One region of the Microbulbifer elongatus genome, then DNA from elsewhere that is predicted to be linked to it. Evidence: predicted binding sites of a transcription regulator. Region 1 holds the regulator's gene; the other holds the start of a gene.
What was found. Region 1 encodes LexA, which represses DNA repair genes until DNA is damaged. Its sites were predicted from a motif close to ACTGTNTNTANANACAGT; they were not measured.
Positions count from the first base shown of each region.

Region 2: LRR79_RS13770 (PA0069 family radical SAM protein) is a predicted target of LexA. The motif match lies at 1,851-1,868, and genes of this name have one in related genera.

Region 1 is NZ_CP088953.1:2,603,022-2,606,876, forward strand. Features, by position in the region: gene topA (type I DNA topoisomerase) at 1-1,035, shown strand, start outside; gene LRR79_RS10630 (DUF6586 family protein) at 1,118-1,657, shown strand; gene LRR79_RS10635 (hypothetical protein) at 1,759-2,013, shown strand; gene lexA (transcriptional repressor LexA) at 2,192-2,800, opposite strand; gene LRR79_RS10645 (DUF6763 family protein) at 2,958-3,290, opposite strand; gene LRR79_RS10650 (TetR/AcrR family transcriptional regulator) at 3,532-3,855, shown strand, end outside.
Region 2 is NZ_CP088953.1:3,325,264-3,329,118, forward strand. Features, by position in the region: gene LRR79_RS13760 (cation:proton antiporter) at 1-180, opposite strand, end outside; gene LRR79_RS13765 (FMN-binding glutamate synthase family protein) at 213-1,757, opposite strand; gene LRR79_RS13770 (PA0069 family radical SAM protein) at 1,888-2,976, shown strand; gene LRR79_RS13775 (GIY-YIG nuclease family protein) at 3,004-3,303, shown strand; gene LRR79_RS13780 (TSUP family transporter) at 3,328-3,855, shown strand, end outside.

The sequences.
Region 1 (3,855 bases):
GGCTGGAAAGACTTGCTGAACGAGTTCTACTCCGACTTCAGCAAGCGCCTGGAAGTGGCCCAGGACAAAGAGGGCGGCATGCGCCGCAATACGCCGACGGATACAGACATCGAGTGCGGCAAGTGCGGTCGCCACATGCAGATTCGCACCGGTTCCACCGGCGTATTCCTCGGATGTTCCGGCTATGCGCTGCCACCCAAGGAGCGTTGTACCAACACCATGAATCTGGTGTCCGGTGAAGAAGCCGTGGATGCCGAGAAAGACGAAGATGCGGAAACCCGTCAGCTGCGTGAAAAGCGCCGTTGCCCCAAGTGTGGCACCGCCATGGACAACTACCTGGTGGACGAACACCGCAAACTGCATATTTGCGGCAACAATCCCGATTGCAATGGTTTCGAGGTTGAGAAGGGTACCTTCAAGATCAAGGGTTACGACGGTCCGGTCATCGAGTGCGACAAGTGCGGTGCCGACATGCAGCTGAAGTCTGGCCGGTTTGGCAAGTACTTCGGTTGTACCAGCGAGACCTGTAAAAACACCCGCAAGCTGCTGAAAAGCGGCCAGCCGGCACCGCCGAAAATGGATCCGGTGCCCATGCCGGAGCTCGCCTGTGAAAAGGTGGAAGACACCTACATCCTGCGCGACGGTGCGTCCGGGCTGTTCCTTGCGGCCAGTCAGTTCCCGAAAAATCGTGAAACCCGCGCGCCCCTGGTCAAGGAGCTGCTGCCCCACAAGGATGAGATTGATCCCAAGTACAGTTTCCTGTTCTCGGCGCCTACCGAAGACAACGAAGGCCGAGATACGGTTGTGCGGTTCAGTCGTAAAACCCAGGAGCAGTACGTTCAGAGTGAAGAGGACGGCAAGGCCACTGGCTGGAAAGCCTTCTATCGCGATGGCAAATGGCAGATAGACGTTCCTGCGAAAAAAGCACCGGCGAAGAAAAAAGCCGCTGCCAAGAAAGCGCCTGCCAAGAAAGCGGTCGCCAAAAAAGCGCCGGCGAAGAAAAAGGCAGCCGCCAAAAAGTCCCCGGCCAAGTAACTGGCCGGGACGCCGCTCTCCATCATCCCGGCGCATGCCGGGATCCAGGAAATCTGGGAGAAAGACTAGTGGGTAATGCAGTTTGAGTAATCCCTATACCGGAACCGTCGCGTCGGCACTGCGCAAAGCCCAGCTGCTGCTGCAATCCAGCGCGCAAGCGGGGGATACTCCACTGCTGGAAGCCTCCCTGCTGGAAGCGGCGGTAGTGCAGCTGTGGCGTGGGTACCGGGGGTTTCTGGCGGAGCAGGGGCACCAGATGCAGCTGGGCTTTGCCACCGGTGCTGAACCGGAAACCGCCCATGCGCTGGCGCACCTGGTCGCCCAGCGCGGGAAGTTCAGTGCTGAGGCCAATGAGCTAGTCAGTCTTGCTGAAAACCCCGACAGCTGGTTTGCCGGTCTCTGCGGGGCCTGGCATCGACTGTGGGCCCTGAGTGTTTCCTCGGCCACCACATCCAGCCCTGCCAGCGGTGTTCAGTCCGTCATCCCGGTGCGTCAGCTTGATGATCTGGGCCGGAGTGTGGCCACTTCGGATCAGCCGCTCACCCGGGAGCGGGTACAGGAGTGGTATCAGGGGCTGTCCGAGCTGATTCAGCGCCAGCGGGCCCACAGCCAGGAGTGGTGATCCCCCGGGGCAGGAAGGAAACCTATCACCCGCTGCCCGCTGATTAATCAGGCGCCGCTGTGTTACACTGCCTCCAAATCACGCGGTTATTGGAGAAGTGAATGTCTACCGAGACTTACGAAATCATTGAGTTGTCCAATGGTGATGTGGCGCTGCGACGCGCTGGTCACAAAGGGGAACCGCTGGTGCGTATTCATTTCTCGGACGAGAGCCAGCACTTCCTGCGGGAACACAAGGTGGCCGTAGCCCGCGCCATGCTGGAAGCTGGGATCGAAGCGGTGCAGGACATCAATGAGATGGAGCCAGAGCCGTTCGAGGATGAAGAGGTAGACCTCACCGAGCACACCATTCACTGATCATTCTGTGGTTGATTCGTATACATAAAAAAACAGGGCTGAAGCCCTGTTTTTTTATGTTCGAAATACGAGGTTCGGAATGTTTGGCGATTCGTCATCCCGGCGAATAGCCTGTGCCGTACTTGATCCGGCAACGGGGGCCGGAAAACCTGAAGGCTCGCCGCTTACACCGCCAACATCAGATCGGATTCTGGCGAATCACACCCACCGCGAGACCTTCAATCGCAAAGCTGCGATCCCGCATATCCACTTCAATCACATCAAAATCCTGATTCTCTGGCAGCAGCTGCACCGTCGCCTGGTTCCCGCGGCGCTTGAAGCGTTTTACCGTGACTTCGTCTTCGATACGCGCGACCACAATCTGCCCATTGCGAATATTGTCGGTGCGCTGCACCGCCAGTAAATCCCCATCGAGAATACCCGCGTCCTTCATGCTCATGCCGTGCACCCGCAACAGGTAATCTGCCGGCGGATGAAAAAACTCCGCGGGAATCTCACAGTATTCCTCGATATTCTCTTCCGCCAGAATCGGGTTACCCGCTGCAACGCGGCCCACGATCGGCAGGCCATTGTTGTAGTCGGGGATACGGATGCCGCGGGATGCGCCGGCGACCATTTCAATTGCACCTTTGCGGGCCAGTGCCTTGAGGTGCTCTTCCGCAGCATTGGGAGAGCGAAAACCCAGCTCCTGGGCAATTTCGGCTCGGGTGGGCGGGTAGCCCGTATCGTCCAGATAGGATTTGATCAGTTCCAGTACCTGAGCCTGGCGTGCGGTGAGGTTTGTCATGAGCGCCTTCCTGTTGTCTGTATTTTTATACAGTTGCTGTGATTATATACAGATTTCAGGGGCGCGCAATCAAAGCGACCTGTGCACTGGTGGCGGCGAATGCCGCGGTCCACTCCGTACTGACAGGCGCAGGGTCATCAGGATTGAGTGCAATGGCTCAGAAGCCCTCATCGGTACCGGGGAAGCTTTCCCCCTCGAGCCGGTCGATCGCACTCTGTGCGGGGGAAAAAATCGGACTGCGATAACCGGCATCTTCGTCATCCTGCATTTCATCCGCCACAGTGCCGTACCCGGCGTTGGGGTCTTCGGGAGCCGCAGCGCCGATGACCGGCATTGCCGGCCAGTTCTGGAAGTCGATTTCGTCCAGACTGCCGTCCAGGTACTGGATTTCAATGGTGCGAGCCGGGTGATCGACGGCAACCACTTCAAACAGATCACCGGTATCGAAGTTTTCAAACCAATTGCCAATTTCCGGAGCGATTCGTGCCATGGCGTGCTCCTCCTCTTTTACTGTCGTGGTATCTCCGCCTTCCGTTCCATCCCGGCGCTTTCAGAGCTTGTACACTCGTTCTAACGTGGGGGAGGTGGGCTTGGTACTTTCGTCGAGGGCTAAAAGCCGTCGCGCGGTAAAGACTGGGATGGGTAGCGCAGGTTTCATCGCCGGCGGACTGTGCTAGTCTCCCGTTGAAACAAGCGTTTTAATTGTTGGTTTGAATTGGTGTGAAATCGGCATGAGTCAGTCAGACACGGTCCATCGTATTCTGGACGCCGCGGAAGTCCTGTTCGCAGAGCGGGGTTTTACGGAGACCTCCCTGCGGACCATAACCAGTACCGCCGGGGTGAACCTGGCAGCGGTCAATTACCATTTTGGTTCTAAAAAAGAATTGATTCAGGCGGTTTTTGAACGTTTCCTTACACCTTTTACGGATATTCTGAATCGCGAGCTTACCCGGCGGGGTGGTGCGAGCGAGCCGTTGCAGCTGGATGATCTCCTGCAGAGTCTGTATCGCGTTGCCCTCGCGGGGCTCGCCAGCCAGGGGCGCGACCCCAAGCGC
Region 2 (3,855 bases), 720 kb from region 1:
GTTTTCCGCGCGCAACCCGGTATCGTAATCAAGGACCGGCAACAGGATGCCAGCGAGGACACCCGCAATCAGGCAGCCAAGGGTGTCGTCGCGCTTCAAAATGCGCGCAATACCGAGGCCCGCAACCGCCGCCACCGCCATATACAATCCCTGCCCGACCAGGGTGGTGACACCTTCCATGCTCACGCTCCATCGGCATTGTGCAAAAACATTCAGATCTGATCGCGGTCGCTGGCGATCACCGCTTTGGGTTTGCCCTCCGGTGCCAGGCTGGTCAGCGGCACGGGCACGCCGCGCTCGTTGATCACCTCCACGTGAGCGCGGCGCAACCGGCGCGGTTCCGGTACGCCGCAGGAGTGCGCGATGGTGCCCACTTCGTATTCCATATTGCGGGCGTAGTGGTAGACGCGTTCGGCTTTATCCATGGGATCCAGCCCCTGCTGCAACTCCGGGTTGTGGGTGGTAACACCGGTAGGACAGGTATTTTTATTGCACTGCATGGCCTGAATACAACCGAGGGCGAACATGAATCCCCGCGCGCAATTTACAAAATCGGCCCCCATGGCAAGGGCCCAGGCGACCATTGAGGGGGTGAGCAATTTACCGGCGCAAATGATTCTGATGCGATCACGCAGGCCATATTCCGTCATCAAATCCACCACCAGCGGTAAACTGCGATTCAGTGGCAGGCCCATGTAGTCCATCAGGCTCTGCGGCGCGGCACCACTGCCACCATCCGCGCTATCGATGGTAATAAAGTCCGGCGCACTCGCCGCACCGCGCCGCAAAATCGCCTCACACAGCTCGTGCAGCCAATCGCTGTTTCCGATGACACACTTGAAGCCGGTGGGTTTGCCGGTGACCTCGCGAATATGATTGATCATATCCAGCAGGCCATCGACGTCGTGAAACTCCGGGTGCCCGTTGGGGCTGATTGAATCCTCCCCAACCGGTATGCCACGCACCCGGGCAATTTCCGGGGTCACCTTGACTCCCGGCAGGATGCCACCCTTCCCCGGCTTTGCCCCCTGCGAGAGCTTCAGCTCGAACATTTTGACCTGTTCGTGTTCGGCAACCTCGCGCAGTTTTTCGTCGGACAGCCTGCCCTCCATATCGCGCACACCATACTTCGCGGTCCCAATCTGAAATACGATGTCACAACCGCCAGCCAGATGGTGGGAAGACAGGCCCCCTTCCCCGGTATTCAGCCAAATGCCCGCTTTGGCCGCGCCTTTGGAGAGCGCAGTGACCGCGGGCACCGACAGTGCGCCAAAACTCATTCCAGAAATGTTGAAAATCGATCGGGTGGTGTACGGCTTGCGCGCGACTCCATCTCCCAGCGTGACCTCTTTCGGGGGCACCGCATCTTTGGCCAGGGTAGGGAAAGGATGATTGAGAAACACGACATCGCCCGGTTGATTCAGCGGACGGGTGGAGCCGAATGCAAGAGTGGAGTCTACATTTTTCGCTGCGCGGTACACCCAGCTGCGCTGGGCGCGATTGAACGGCATCTCCTCCCGGTCCAGGGCAAAGAAATACTGACGAAAAAACTCACCCAGGTGTTCGAACTGATAGCGGAAACGCCCCAGCACCGGAAAGTTGCGGCGGATCGCCTGTTTTGTCTGGCGGATATCCGACAGGTACAGGTACACCACATACAGCACCAGCACCACCAGCCCGAAGGCGAACAACATGGCAAATATCTGGAGTACCTTGACCGCAAAAGCATAGATAGCGGCGACAGCTTGAAGATCCATTCCCTAGTTCCCGATTACTCGTCGTTATTGCGTACTGACCGGTCATTGTAAGTGCTGGAGAGCACCCTTGCACCGTCTGCAACCTGGCAATAAACTGTACATACATACAGCCAGACACCCGATACCCGCCGTGGCCAACGACGTTCCCGACAATCCCACCCGCTCCCTCAAGGGCCGCGGTGCCATCAGTAACCTGGCGGGGCGCTTTGTAGATCAGGTTAGCAGCCGCGAGTGCGATGGCTGGGAGACCCTGCTGGAGCCCGTGGAGAGGATCGAGACGGTAGCGATCGAGGAAAAGGCAAAATCCATTATCGCCACCAACCAGTCACCGGACATTCCCTTCAGCCAGTCGATCAACGCTTATCGGGGCTGCGAGCATGGCTGCGTTTACTGTTACGCCCGCCCGGCCCACGCCTATATGGATCTGTCACCGGGGCTCGATTTTGAAACCCGGCTGTTCTACAAGCCCAACGCGGTGGAACTGCTGGAATCGGCACTGCGCAAAAAGACCTACCGCTGCAGCCCCATCGCCATGGGTACCAATACCGACCCCTACCAGCCCCTGGAGAAAGACAAGCAGATCACCCGCCGGATTCTGGAAACCCTGCAGCGCTATCGCCACCCGGTCACCATCGTCACCAAGAGCCAGCTGATCCTGCGCGACCTGCCGATCCTTGCCGAATTGGCCCAGGATAATCTGGCCCATGTGGGCATCAGCGTGACCACACTGGACAATGCACTGAAGCGCAAGCTGGAGCCACGCACCGCCGGCCCGGGGGCACGCCTGCGCACCATTGAAGCGCTGGCCCATGCCGGCATTCCCACCGCAGTGATGGCCGCGCCGATGATTCCCGCCCTCAACGATTCGGAACTGGAACAGATACTCACCCGCGCCCATTCGGCAGGCGCCATCCACGCCGCCTATATTCTGCTGCGGCTGCCCTACGAGGTGGCGCCACTGTTCCGCCAGTGGCTGGCGGAGCACTATCCACAACGGGCCGAGCATGTCATGAGCCTGGTGCAGCAGAGCCGCGGCGGCAAAGACAATCAGACAGCGTTCGGCCAGCGCCAGCGCGGTACCGGCGTATTTGCCCAGTTACTGCAGCAGCGATTTCGGATAACCTGTCGCAAACTGGGCCTGAACGCACGCAAGCTGGACCTGGATTGCAGTGAGTTCACCCTGCCACCCCAGTCCGGTGAGCAGCAGAGCCTGTTTTGAACGACTTTCTCTTACGGCGGTAGTGTTTTGTCCGACTGGTTTATTTACCTGATTCGCACCAGTAAAGGCACGCTGTATACCGGTATCACCCGGGACGTAGAGCGGCGCTTTCAGGAGCACAGCAGTGGTGGCCCCAAAGCCGCCAAGGCGCTGCGCGGACGCGGCCCCCTGACCCTGGAATTCCAGCAGGGTGTCGACAGCCATTCCGAGGCGCTCAAACTGGAATTGCAGGTGAAAAAGTGGAGCAAAGCGCGCAAGGAAGCGTTGATCGCCGGTGCACTCAGCCTGCCGGAGAAAATATTGAACCCGGCTTCCGAAACCCCCTAATCCGACTTACCCAAGAAGTACCCGATGGAAATCACTCTCACGCTGCTGTTGATCCTGTTTGCCGTGGCCATGCTGGCGGGCTGGGTGGATACCCTCGCCGGTGGCGGCGGCCTGCTGACGGTACCTGCGCTTCTGCTTGCGGGCGTACCGCCGGTGGCCGCTCTGGCCACCAACAAGAGCCAGGCCATTCTGGGAACCTTTACCGCGACCGCCACCCTGTATTCCAAGGGGCACTTACGCGAGCGCTCATTGATCTTCCCCATCATTACCGCCGGGATTGGCGCGGGCGTGGGTGCCTGGCTGATTCAGCGGGTGGACACCAGCTGGCTCAACTGGGTAATCCCCCTGTTGCTGCTGAGCGTCGCGCTGTACGTGTGGTTCACTCCCAACATGGGCAATAGCGAGCGCGAAGGGAAAATGCGTGAAAAGCAGTGGGCGCTGACCTGCGTCCCCGCCGTGGGTGTGTACGACGGGGCCTTTGGTCCGGGAACCGGCACCTTCTTCGCCGCCTCCGGGGTCGCATTTCGCGGGCAGACCCTGCTCACCGCCACT